Regions from separate parts of the Rossellomorea sp. NPDC077527 genome, predicted to be linked through region 1. Evidence: riboswitches for the same ligand, from Rfam matches in the RefSeq annotation. Region 1 holds a riboswitch; each other region holds the start of a gene.
The links. A riboswitch is a leader RNA that binds a small molecule or an ion and turns the genes downstream of it on or off. The one in region 1 is predicted to bind cyclic di-GMP.

Region 1 (3,144 bases):
CCGAAAGAAAGAAATCATGGGAATGATGGACAACGTAATCATGGGGGCAAGAAAGACCTTCTCTTCCCCGTACTCTGCAAAGTTCATCAATTCCACACCAAAATATTTAAAGATATAGACAATCAAAAGCTGAAGCATGAACGCAAACATTAAATCGGGCACAGTCTCTAAGAGGTTTAACCCTTTCTTAAGTGTCGAAGTAACCGGTCGGGGTAAAAATACGGTGAAGATCGTAAGAATAAAGGCAGCACCAAGACCAATCCCCAGAGCACCACCTACAATCTGGAGGGAGTATACGTATGGCCCCCAGAGCATATCAAGAAATTCCACGGTAATCCCCTTGTATGAGTAACTCCAATTTGCTCCATCCAGGAAGACAAAGATAAACTTTATAAATGCCTCAAGGTACCCTACAACATTGTATAATCCACGTTCCCTGAATACTTCTGGTGCGATACTGACGGCTAAAATCCCAATCAGACCAAGAATATAATAGAAGATCAATTTAATCGGAAAGATGAGAAACTTCATCATTGTGTCCCCTTTATCTCTTTTTCCTCAGTTTAATTGAAATGTTAAAATTTTTCAATTTTATTTCAAATCTGACAATTCCATAACAAAAAAAGTGACCCACCTTCTCCAGAGTCACTTTTTTGTCCCTACGCTAACAGTTGACTTGGCTTGCCCAAGTAAAATCCTTGTCCGATCGTGATACCGATTTCCTTGGCAACCTGCATATCCTGTTTTGTTTCGATTCCCTCCAGGACAATCAACGTATCACTTCCGTAGAATTGACTGAAGAAAGAGAGGAATCTCTGTTTCTTTTCATCGTGGGCCAAATTCATGGCAAAATAGCGGTCCAGCTTAATGATTTCCGGCTCGTACTCAATCGATTTCTTTATAGAGGATGTTCCTTGTCCGAAGTCATCGATGGCATACCAGACACCGTATTGCTTCAGTTCTTTCAGTGATTTTTTCAATAAAGGATTCTGCCATAGCTCTTCAGCACTGGATTCGTTAATTTCGAGAACAAGTCGTCCCTTTATGTCTGGATAGCGGTTCATAAGGTCGGAGAAGAACGTGTGAAAACTCGGATGCAGGATGGTTGTAATATAAATATTGAGAAACAACTTACAGTTCATAAGCCCGTTCTTTGAGAAACTATCAAGGGCTTTAGAAATGGACAGAGTATCAAGCTTGTACAGGATATTTGCTTTCATGGCCGATTGAAATACACTCTCGGGATTTTCGTTAAACGTATTCCGTAACAGTCCCTCGTAAGCATAGAGGGTTCGATGTTCACCCATATCATATAATGGCTGAAAATCGTGATAGATAAAGTCGTCTTGAAAAATAGTAAAGATGTTCATAGGACCCCTATACTCTCTCTTTATTTTTATTTTTTTTCATAAAAAAACCACACAAAAACGCATTCCTCGCGTTCGCATGTGGTCGGTTGCGCTACTGGCTCCCCTAAATGTAAGCGCCCATCTATCATTTAGGTTCACAGCCCCCAGTCGAATTGTCAGTTTATGAAGATGCTTATAAGAAAAATATACCACAAACTAGTACTTTTAGGGTGTGTTTTTCCATAAATTATTTGAAAATTCATAAAGAAAATCCTTACCTTGACACATAAGGATTGTCACTGATCCAAAAACGCCAAGGATAGTCCTTTGCCTCCCCTGTGTTATCGATCCCTATCCGTTTCCCAGATGAGATGCTTTCTGGGTCGAATCCTTTTGTGATCGTCAGCGGTGGCTCTAAAAAGCTTCCCCCATAGTCCTCCATGGTGATGCCCAATGCTTTCGTCAATTTCCCTGGACCATTCGTCCAATTCTTCTTCATATGTCCTCGTCTTCTGCTTTCCATCAGGGCCTCTCCCTCTAGTGGCTCGACCGCTCTGATGAGGATGGCCTCGGGCTTTTCCTCTTCCCCGCTCACTACGTTCACCAGACAGTGTGTATGCATGACATATGTATATATCCGCCCTGCTTCATGGAACATGATTTCCGTCCGTTTCGTACGCCTGTTTCCAAAACTGTGAGCTGCTCTGTCTTCCGGCCCAAGATACGCCTCTGTTTCCACTATATACCCTGAAGCTGTTCCTTCCTCTGTCTCTTTCACCAAAACACACCCCAACAGGGACCTGGCGAGGTCCAATGTAGGCTGCTTGTAAAAGGTGGAAGGTAATGGGATTCGGTTCATAGATTTCACTTCCTTACACACAAATAATCAGTCTTTATAATAGGTATACCCTAACCTTATAGTACTAAATCTGACCATCGCTTCAACCTATTTTTAACAGGATAAACCGTTTGGGCGGCGTACATATTAAAGACTGTTAAGGCAAACACAAAATGGAGGAATCCTCATGAAAAAACGAATCTTAATCTGCTCCGTCATCCCGTTCATGCTGATGACTGGCTGCAATAACGATACAAACGATTCACTGACTGATACTCAAAACGTGAATTACGATCCGGTTTCCTATAGAAACCAAGACAGAGTGGGAATGAATGATTTACAAGAAAACCGAACGGCCATCCACCGTTTTATTGCCCCGATAGATCCTAACGGGGATTTGCGTGAATTCACTCATTTAGATCCTGGTGAAGAATATACACCCGGTAACGAAGGGGTGCCTCAGCCGAAACAACCTGCCGGGGAGCCGAATAAAGGACAACCGGAACCACCTGCACAACAGCCTAAACAAGATTCTCAATCTTCGAATGCAAGTGGGTATGTGAAGCAAGTGATTGATTTAACAAACCAGGAACGTAAGAAGAATGGACTCAGTGCGTTGAAGATGGACGGAGAGCTATCAAACGTAGCGGAGATGAAATCTGAGGATATGAAGGAACATGACTATTTCTCTCATACATCCCCAACATATGGATCTCCGTTTGAGATGATGGAAAACTTCGGTGTAGACTATTCTACAGCAGCGGAGAACATTGCCGTTGGACAGAAAACACCTGAATCGGTTGTGAACGCCTGGATGAACAGCCCGGGTCACCGCAAAAACATTTTAAATAAACAAGTCACTCATATTGGTGTGGGAACGGCTAAAGATGCGAGCCAAGGGATATATTGGACACAGATGTTTATCGCGAAATAAAGAGTTGGACCGGTCGTGGCGGC
Region 2 (3,144 bases), on a different contig from region 1:
TCCTTTACAATACTATTGTTTATAAAGCTAAATAAACGTTTGTTTTAATTTTGAATGGATATTTCTTTATTGAGAACGATAAAAGATGTTATTATGAATATAATGCTCTGTTAGACAAAATCCACCATAAAAATGAATAGGAGAATTCACTAAATGAGATATCTGCTGCTGTATATCTTACTCCTCAACCTTTTAGACGCATTCCTGACAATGTATGGACTACATTATGGACATATAACGGAATCCAATCCTCTTATGAATACCCTCTATCACACTAATCCATGGCTGTTTCTACTCTTCAAAGGAGCTTTATCCGTTTTCCTGCTCATCCTTCTTTATCACCTCAACCCAGATAAACGATTTTCAAAAGCTTTACTACTTGTGTCCATTACGGCAGCCGTTTCCTATAGCTTCATTTGTCTGATGCATGGTTATTGGCTATGGGAGGTCACGGGCAGCAGGGCAGGACTGGCTTAAGCATAGACTAAAAGAAAAGAGGCCTTTTTCATCGAGGCCTCTTTTTATTATTTTAATTTAATTTGCACCGGCTTGCTTTCCTGAGTATGAATGGTTTTCGGTGTGCGATTTTGCGAAGCGGCCCTTTTTACAGAGCTTGTCACACTTTGGATCATGTCCCCAACATCATGTGCGGATTCGACCAATGGATCAACGGCTTTCATTTTCCCTTTGACATCAACAGAAATTTGGTTGGCGGTATGAATCAATTCTTCTGCTTCCTCTGTAATGCCATTTACGGCACTCCTCGTGTCAGCAAGTGTCTTCTTCGTCTCGTCGAGTGTGTTCATGACCCTTCGTAACGTCAAAATCAAATAAACGACAAGAATGGTAAATGCAACAGCTGCAATGGCAGCACTCCATTCAAGCATTGAAACCAACTCCCTTCTTTTACAATAAGTCTATGACGAGGAGGATTCAGACATTCCTTCTCAAGTTAGGTGACGGAAGGAATAAGTAACTGATAGTAGGCGGATTCATTCCATAGGGATCTGAATGCAGGACGCCTTATAATGAGGTAGGCTAAAAAACCTTTAAAGAGAAGGATGTGAACCATAAGAAAGTCTAACCGCCTAAGATGAAATCTTCTTGTGCTTGAATGAATGGACCAAGTCTAACGTGAAGTGAAAGGGGATAAATGTATTATTCTTTTAGGAATATATGGAACGTGGTGTTCGAAAGTATGGTAGACTTCAAAATGTAGTATAAATGGCATGTGTAAAAAGACTGTGTTTAGTTGCATGTGTTATGAAAAGAATCTTTCATAATTCGAACGATAAGGGCAAACCCATTGAAAAATGGTGACGCAAAACTATAGGGGCTAATGTCTAATGGACGATGCTTGCCAGTTTTCGAAATGGACTCCGGCGACTTATGAACGTGGAGGAGAGAATGATGAAGATATTTGGAATTCTATCAAAAATGAAACGAAAATGGCATTCTTTGAGAATTCATTACAACCGTGTCTTACTGCAAGATTGTTTAGACTGCCGGATCAAAAAGAAGTTGCAAAACAAAATATCTTATCATGAGATGAAATTAAATGATCTGTTTTAGTAAGGGGAATAGGTAGAAAAGGTCTGTTCTGGATTAAGTATTAAAAAAGCTGACAATCTGCTTTTATGAGATTGTCAGCTTATTAGAAAGCTTTATCTGATGTGAATCCCGATGCTATGGCATGATGACCTTGGATGCTGGACGTCCATCTGAATAAGTCAATAAGCCAATATTATTCTCTGTTTCAATGAGGGCAGAACCCTTTATAGGCTGATAACGAATGCTTTCCTTCCATATATAATCGGGGGATACGCTGTTTTCATGTTCTGCTTGCACAAGGTCAAACTCTTGATTACAGTAGCGGTAGAGTGTGCGATTGATCCTATCTCTGGCATTCAGGCTCACCATGAATTTTATAAGGGCTCCGGAAAATCCCGAGTAACTCATATTCTTTATCGGACTGCTTGTAAACTGATGGATTTTCAAGCTGCGTCCATCTGGAAAGGAAATATCAGATTGAACCGATGAAGCTGAATGAACATCACCGGATAAAATCATGCAGTCGCTTGGATTCCAAAGAGATACATGTTGAAGGAATGCGTTGAAGCCCATTCCGTTGTACTTCCAAGCTTCTAGATCAAAGTTGCTTTGCACAGGAAACCCAAGTGTACTTAAAGGAAGCATGTAGGTCTGCAGAAAGTTCTCTATTAAACCAATTCCATAAAGGGGGGAGGGAGATACAAGGATCAGGGGGTCACCTGAATTCCACCCGGATTCTTTCAGCTTGGCCCCTATCGTGTTCCACCCTTCTGAATTAAGTAGATTTGGTCCAAGTTGCCCCTCATCTATGCGCACCCCAACCTTTACCGGTTTTGGTTTATTGGCATAATCCCGCTGTGTTCTAGTATCAAGAAAAACGGCTTGTGGTGCAGTGGGGGCGGTGAATTGCCAAGAATCATAGTTCCATAGGGAATGGACCCAATTCTTGTGAGGGAGTGCCCCAAGGTGAAGAGAGTCAAAATAGGTTTGCATGATTTGGCCGAAATGGGTATAGGTATCAGGTTCATTACCCCATCCTTGGAAAAGCCAATAGGATGACAAACCATTACTGATGACATGTCTCCCTAATGGTGCATTCCAAACCCCTGCCTTCCACTCCTGTGTCAGGTTCCAATCATCAGTAATATCGTGATCATCAAATATCATATAGGTCGGTGTGTTCGCTAATAATCTTCTAACAGAGTATATTGCTTCCATTACATTAGCCAGGTCTTTCATCTGCTTTTGGTACCGGTCCTGAAGTTGTTTTCTTTCTTTTTTATGCTCATTGGAATCTTCATTCTTGAATGCAAAATAGATTTCATCCTGATCCAATGCTTCTTGAAAGGTTTTGAACAGGCCTTCTTCATGGGCGTGCTCCCATAATGAGGGACTCCAGGATAACAGGTACATGGCTGCATAATCACCAAACCTTAACAGATGATTGGCCGCATTTCTGGAAGTGAACCTGCAGAAGTGTTCCGAAATATATTGCCGGCCATTGATTTGTTGAAGTCTACTTCTGAAAATATCTTCTTTCAATCGAGGTTCAACTGAGCCTAGGTCTTCCTCTTGTCCCATCAGCTCATGACC
Region 3 (3,144 bases), on a different contig from region 1:
GCTCTGCTGAAACACGTGCATTTTCATCCCACTGACGCTCAAACTCCATCATCATGACAGGGATTTGACCACGGTAACGATCTTCCACCTGCGCCCTTACTTTAGCGATGATTCGTTGACGGTTTCCGCTTCCGAACAAGGAGTTTAATAATCCTCCTATACCGAGGAAGGCGATCGGGATCAGGATTGGAGCAAAGAAGAGTCCTGCTAAACCAATGGATCCAATGACATTGAGTCCAACAATACCTGCCCCTAGAGCAGCAATTCCTGTTTTCACTGAATCATCTCCCTCAGAAACAAACGCCGTGTCGTATGTCACTTGGTGATTTACCAGAGTAGTGGACTGTTCTTGTTTCGTTACAAGGACCGTTGACAATGTTTCTTCCATCTTGCCCCATTCCCTTACATATCTCTTTTGCGCTTGAGTAAGGGCATTTTGCAGAATTTCACGCTGTCTTTCACGTACGCTTGATTGAAGGGATGACTGTAACGGCGCTACTACCGACTCCATTCTTGATTGAATGGCATCCCCGTTTAAATCCCCATCATACGCTTGGATTGTGCGGACAGCAGAGGAAGCGATATTTTCAAGACCCAACTGAAGGATCCGGGAGATATCCTGTCTACCCTTTAAAATCATCGTTTCATAGGACTGCCTGATTTCATCGATACTTTGGCGGAAACGAGAAAGCTCCGGCTTCATTTTTGAAATATCCTCCTCGAGCTCTGTTGCTGTTTTATAAAGAGTTTGCCGCTCAATATGAATGCTCCGCTTCATTTCATTTGCCAAGCGGATTCCAGACGTGATCGGTTTTTCTATCTTCGCTTCAGCCCGTTCATCCATTAAAAAGCTTCCCAGCGCCTCCTCAAATTCAGCAAATCCAGTCTGTTCAAATGGAGGAACCTTTCCCTTCACTTCCTCACCCTGCTGAACGCGTCGTGCATTGAGGGCATTTTTAGAGGAAATCATATAAATTTTTGTATCGGGGAACTGCTCTGCTAGCGCTTCTTTGGCATGATCAAATACCTTCTTACGTTTCTCATCCGTACGCAAAACATCAGCGTGATTGATGACAAAGAACACACGCTGGATATCTTCTTTTAATATGAATTTAAGAAAGTTCATTTCAGATTCAGCCAAGATTTTCTTAGCGGACAAAACAAAAATGGCGGCGTCCGACTGCGGCATGAAATTCTGGGTGATTTTCACCCTTACTTCATCCACATCATTCGTTCCGGGGGTATCAATGATTTTCACGTTATTCTGCAGAACAGGCAGGGGGTATTCCACTTCAGCAAACTTGATTTTTTGTATATCCTCCAATTGTTTCTGGTACTTTTCTTCTGCTTCCACATTTCCTGCCAGCGGTTTTGTCGGAGCAGTGATTTGTTTGAATTCTTCTTCTGAAATGAGTTTTGGGGAGTTAGTTTCATCCCTATAAATCAGTTGATAGGATGGGATGTCATTATAAGTAATTTTATTGATGATCGTGGTCGTTGGTAGAGCAGAAGAAGGTAGAATCTTCTTTCCCAACATAGCATTAATGAACGTGGACTTCCCTCGTGAAAATTCCCCTACCACCACAACCTGGAATTGATCCTCGTTGAAATTCTTCATCACTTCCATGATGTCTTGTTCAAAATCCGTATTCGATAGAGTTTGATCTAATTCTTTGAGTTCCAGCAATTGCGATTTGATCTCCTCACATTTCCTCGTGTAAGACTCCATATTCAGGACATTCATATGAATCTCTCCTTTTTATTTGAAAGTTTCCCTGACTAAATTATTGAATGGTCCACCTTTTATTCAGACCAATATCTGCAAAATAAAAAGCCTCTGCAAAAAAACAGAGACACAAACCATGCAGCCAGGCGACCATAGCACACGCTTTAGGCCCTTTGCTTTGCGTCCTCGCCTTTCAACAAGTTTGCCAATAATTTCATATTTAGGTCTATCATACCATTGCTTTGGTTGGATTAGTAGGGGTTTTTTGGGAGTGGGGCGGTGCCAAGGGGACAGGTACACTGGCTTTTTCTGAGGAGCGAGCCATGGGGTCAGGTACCTTGGTACACGGATAATATCTCTCTTCATACCATATCTCTGTTTCTATCTATTTCAATAGTAATGATTATATTTATACCGTTGTTTAAAAGTAATGTTCTTTTTTAAACCAAAAACTCCTCACTGGACCAGTAAGGAGTTTTTCAAACAAGCTTTACATTTAATACTTTTCTAATTATCTCATCAGTAGTACATTCTTGACTTTATTCCACAGTCATTGAATCCAAGAGTTATTTTGGAAAGAGAGCCAAGGGACCTGTCCCCTTGGCTCTAACTCTCATATTCCCTCAAAGCTTCTACACTGTTAATTGATTCAAAAACTGATTCAGGAATTACATATTTATATTGATATTCTTTTTCTGAAGTATAAAGGAGAATGGTAGCTTTTATTTGTTTCAGGTCCATTTTTTCACTTTGGACGAAGTGGATGACGTTTTGTAATGTTTTTAAGGCTTCTTCTCTACTCTTTTTTTCATCATACTGTTGTTTGGATGATACGACTAACGTGGGGCTTCCTGGGATTTTTGACAGTCCTGGCAAACCATTTTCAAGATTAAATTGACCATTTTGGTTAAAGTAGATTTTTAGCTTCAACGAGCTGTCGTTCTTCAGAGTGGGGTCATCATTTACGGCTCTTTCAATTTGTTCTTTATAATATACATCAAGAAAGTCATCTCTATAAGGAGGACCCTGGACGTGAAAAGCGAGTTCCGGTTCCCCTTTAGGTGATGCAGTGACATCTCTGCCTACCATGCTTCTCACCTTTACCGTCACATCAAACTCGATTTGGTACTTTTCTTCTAAGTATGTCTCTACTTCTGCATTTGTTTTGATTTCTTGTAATTTGTCAGTTAACGGATATGAAAATAAGCCAACAATCGGCTTTATCATCATTATCAAAACAATTAAAAGGACGATGCCAACAATGACTCGAGGCTTAATTTCCATATGTGATTCCCCCTTAGCATACAACGCTTCATGTACAGTAATTTCCAATAAAGATTATACATGTGTTCTTGTATGTTGTTAAGGGGGAGGAGCCATGGGGACAGGTACCTTGGCCCATTTTAAAACCTCTCATC
Region 4 (3,144 bases), on a different contig from region 1:
CCCACATACTTTCTTCTACGTCATTAAGCATAGCGGCATCAGGCTTTAACTCGCCGATTCGTACCAATCGCTGCAGCTCGAGAAAGGCACCATATAAAATGGCGATTAAAGCTGTTGAAGGCAGATTTTTAATCTCCTTTTTCTCTTTACCCGAATCGAAGAAGCATTTAAAGATATTCAGAAGGCCTTTGAAACTTGCATGACTTTCTTCATTTAAAAAATGGGCACTGCTATGTGTTTTGATAAAGTAAAGGGCCTGACTCTGTTCCTTTGTAAACAGAATCATTGATCGGAACAGGTGATGGAATTGCTCACGGATCGACTGTTCATAAGGGAAATCCTTTTTCACCGTTTCTGTAAACAGCTCAACATATTCTTGAAATATCGTATTTCCAAGCACTTCTTTATTTTCGAAGTATCGATAGATTGTACCGGCTCCGACGCCGGCAGATGTGGCAATCATGGGAATTGTCGTAGCATCAAATCCCCTCTCTGCAAAAAGAACAAGGGAGCTCGCCACGATGCAGTCCCGCTTATTTAATGCCAATGACATACCATTTCAGCCTTTCATAACGTTAATACGGAATGAATATTCATTCCAGAATAGTGTATACCCATGTGAAATTTATCTCAATCACACGAAGTACCCATTGTTTGTGAAAGTTTTGTTAAGAAGGTATCTGCCCTTTTATTGTTTCCTATGATACTTGCCGGTCCAACTCTAGCAATTTTTCATAGAATAACTTTGTAAGAGAGCTCACTTACTAGAAGTTTTAATAGAAAGGGGGGATTCTAATGGCATTAGGTCTGATTACCTTTCTGATTGCTGCGTTGTTACTTGTCGCTTGGTTAGTAGTATCGATTTTGGCTCCGAATAGTAACCTGGTATCTGTTTTGAAAGAAGCAGTATGTGATAGATTAGGATGTTAATGTAAAATACAAGACCCCAGATTTTTGGGGTCTTTTTCTTTATTTGGTTAACGTAGTGAGGGACGGACCTCATTCCAGCAATAATAAAGTGAAGAATTTTTTCTAATATTACGAATATCTGTTGTTATATTAAGATAGAGCTAGTAGGATAGTCTTACAAATAGTAAAGTTGGAAGCTATGAGAATTCACTTTAAGATGGGCGCTGTTAGTGAATTGGAGCGAGTGGCGCAACCGGCCAGCACTTAAAATGGTGAGAGTCAGTGTTATGTATTTACTGATGTTTCTTTTATACATATTAGTCTCATCTTAACCAAAACTTTAATGAATGAGGACGTGTTGAACGTGATTAAAACGGAATTGAGAAAAAGTACTCAAGTCTTTGGGGAATCTGCCTTACTTGCAGCCATTGAAGATTCGCTGGCCATGATTGAATTCAATGCTGACGGTAGAGTCCTATGGGTGAACGGAAATTTTGCCAGGACGATGGAATATGGTGTGGAAGAAATGATTGGCATGCACCATGAAAAATTTTGTACACAGGAATTTTCTAAAAGCTTGGAATATAAACGATTGTGGCGGGATTTGAGAAGCGGAAAAAGCTTTCAGGAAAAAATTCAACGAGTCACAAAGACTGGTAGGCTTCTCAGTTTGGAAGCAACATACACGCCGGTTTATAACGAAGAAGGAAATCTTGAAGGTGTTGTTAAGGTTGCGACGGATATTACCGAACGGGAAACAACGATTGAAAAGGTAGCTTCTGAATTACAGAAGATGTCAGAAGAATTAAGTGAAAAAGCAGAGCAGGGTATAACAAGAAGTGAGGAAGCAGCCATAGCGACTGGAAAGCTGGTTTCTGACTCGAATGAGAATATGACAATACTTGAGTCACTTACATTGCAGGCAAATTCAATCGGAAACATTGTCAAAACGATTAGGGAAATTGCGACTCAGACAAATCTACTCGCGTTGAACGCGGCCATCGAGGCAGCCCGGGCAGGGGAACATGGGAGAGGGTTTAACGTCGTTGCAGGAGAAGTCAGAAAGCTTGCAACGAGGGTGCAGGATTCCATCCAGGAAGTGAACTCCCATATAGAAGGGATCACAGGAGAAATCAACAAAATCAATGAAGGAACAATCCGTTCACAGTCAGGCATAACAAATAACCAAACACTAAACGAGCAAGCAGTCCTGGCATTCAAAGAAATAGGAAGCGCAGCCCGTCGATTGGACTCACAAGCAAAAGACTTCAAAAACATTTTGTAAAGCTTGGTGAGGGACGGACCTCCAATTTTTCATCCTTCCGTTTGTGAATCAAATGGAAAACGTGAAGAATTGGAGCTTTTTTACTTTAGGACAGTAGTGTAGTGAGGGACGGACCTCCAATACCTATAATCCCACCATCTTAAACCGGTATGTGGAGGTCCGTCCCTCAAACCATATCTTCCCATCCATCTCGAGGTGTGGTATGATGGGTTTAACTTATGAGAAATGGAGGTTTTCCTTTTGATTTTAATCAGACTACGCATCCGCAATTTGAACGCTTAATTGAATAAGTTCAAAGGCTCTGCTTGTGTGCAGGGTAAATGGGATCGGTCTGACTATTTTTAAAGGAATTCTTCATTTGGCGTGCATGAAGAGAGGGGGGGTCTTCTTCCCCTTTAAGAATAGAATTGAATATCTACTGAATGGTGCTTTTTTGATGTCTTTGTACGAATCCAAATTCATCAGGGGAAAGTGCGGTCTTCTTCGTGCACCATCGGTATATTCAACATCCATTTACAAAAAGCACAGGCAGTGGCCTGTGCTTTTTTCTTGCACCCAAATATTTTAAATAGGAAGTGACTATGTAATGGAAGAAAGATTAAAAGCAATCGCCATAGGCGTTAATACAAAAGATAAAAACAATGACTTTGAGTATTCAATGCTTGAGTTGAAGGGGCTGGCAGAGGCCAGGCATATTGTTGTTACAGGAGAACTGACGCAAAACCTGCCTCGGCCCAATCATGTGCATTATATTGGAAAAGGTAAGATCGACGAACTGCTGCTATTGATTGAAGAGTGGGAAGCGGATGTACTGATCACGAATGATGAGCTCTCACCATCGCAGATACGCGTACTGGAAGAAAAGCTTGACGTTCGGGTCATGGACAGAACGATGCTGATTCTTGACATTTTTGCAGAACGGGCGAAAACCAGGGAAGCCCAGCTTCAAG

Region 2: it holds a riboswitch for cyclic di-GMP, as region 1 does, so the genes downstream of both, ACIGG7_RS17110 (hypothetical protein) here and ACIGG7_RS22160 (EAL domain-containing protein) in region 1, are expected to answer to the same signal.
Region 3: it holds a riboswitch for cyclic di-GMP, as region 1 does, so the genes downstream of both, ACIGG7_RS17520 (dynamin family protein) here and ACIGG7_RS22160 (EAL domain-containing protein) in region 1, are expected to answer to the same signal.
Region 4: it holds a riboswitch for cyclic di-GMP, as region 1 does, so the genes downstream of both, ACIGG7_RS04310 (methyl-accepting chemotaxis protein) here and ACIGG7_RS22160 (EAL domain-containing protein) in region 1, are expected to answer to the same signal.

What each region holds. Positions count from the first base shown of each region.
Region 1 is NZ_JBITVL010000010.1:56,908-60,051, forward strand. It holds gene ACIGG7_RS22155 (ABC transporter permease subunit) at 1-534, opposite strand, end outside; gene ACIGG7_RS22160 (EAL domain-containing protein) at 660-1,370, opposite strand; cyclic di-GMP riboswitch class II at 1,442-1,522, opposite strand; gene ACIGG7_RS22165 (DNA-3-methyladenine glycosylase) at 1,624-2,208, opposite strand; gene ACIGG7_RS22170 (CAP domain-containing protein) at 2,375-3,121, shown strand.
Region 2 is NZ_JBITVL010000005.1:3,548-6,691, reverse strand. It holds gene ACIGG7_RS17120 (DUF5658 family protein) at 154-477, shown strand; gene ACIGG7_RS17115 (DUF948 domain-containing protein) at 525-887, opposite strand; cyclic di-GMP riboswitch class I at 1,287-1,372, shown strand; gene ACIGG7_RS17110 (hypothetical protein) at 1,347-1,547, shown strand; gene ACIGG7_RS17105 (metallophosphoesterase family protein) at 1,687-3,144, opposite strand, start outside.
Region 3 is NZ_JBITVL010000005.1:124,850-127,993, forward strand. It holds gene ACIGG7_RS17520 (dynamin family protein) at 1-1,744, opposite strand, end outside; cyclic di-GMP riboswitch class I at 1,861-1,943, opposite strand; gene ACIGG7_RS17525 (hypothetical protein) at 2,333-3,010, opposite strand.
Region 4 is NZ_JBITVL010000001.1:840,983-844,126, forward strand. It holds gene ACIGG7_RS04300 (TetR/AcrR family transcriptional regulator) at 1-553, opposite strand, end outside; gene ACIGG7_RS04305 (hypothetical protein) at 796-930, shown strand; cyclic di-GMP riboswitch class II at 1,093-1,177, shown strand; gene ACIGG7_RS04310 (methyl-accepting chemotaxis protein) at 1,274-2,194, shown strand; gene hflX (GTPase HflX) at 2,781-3,144, shown strand, end outside.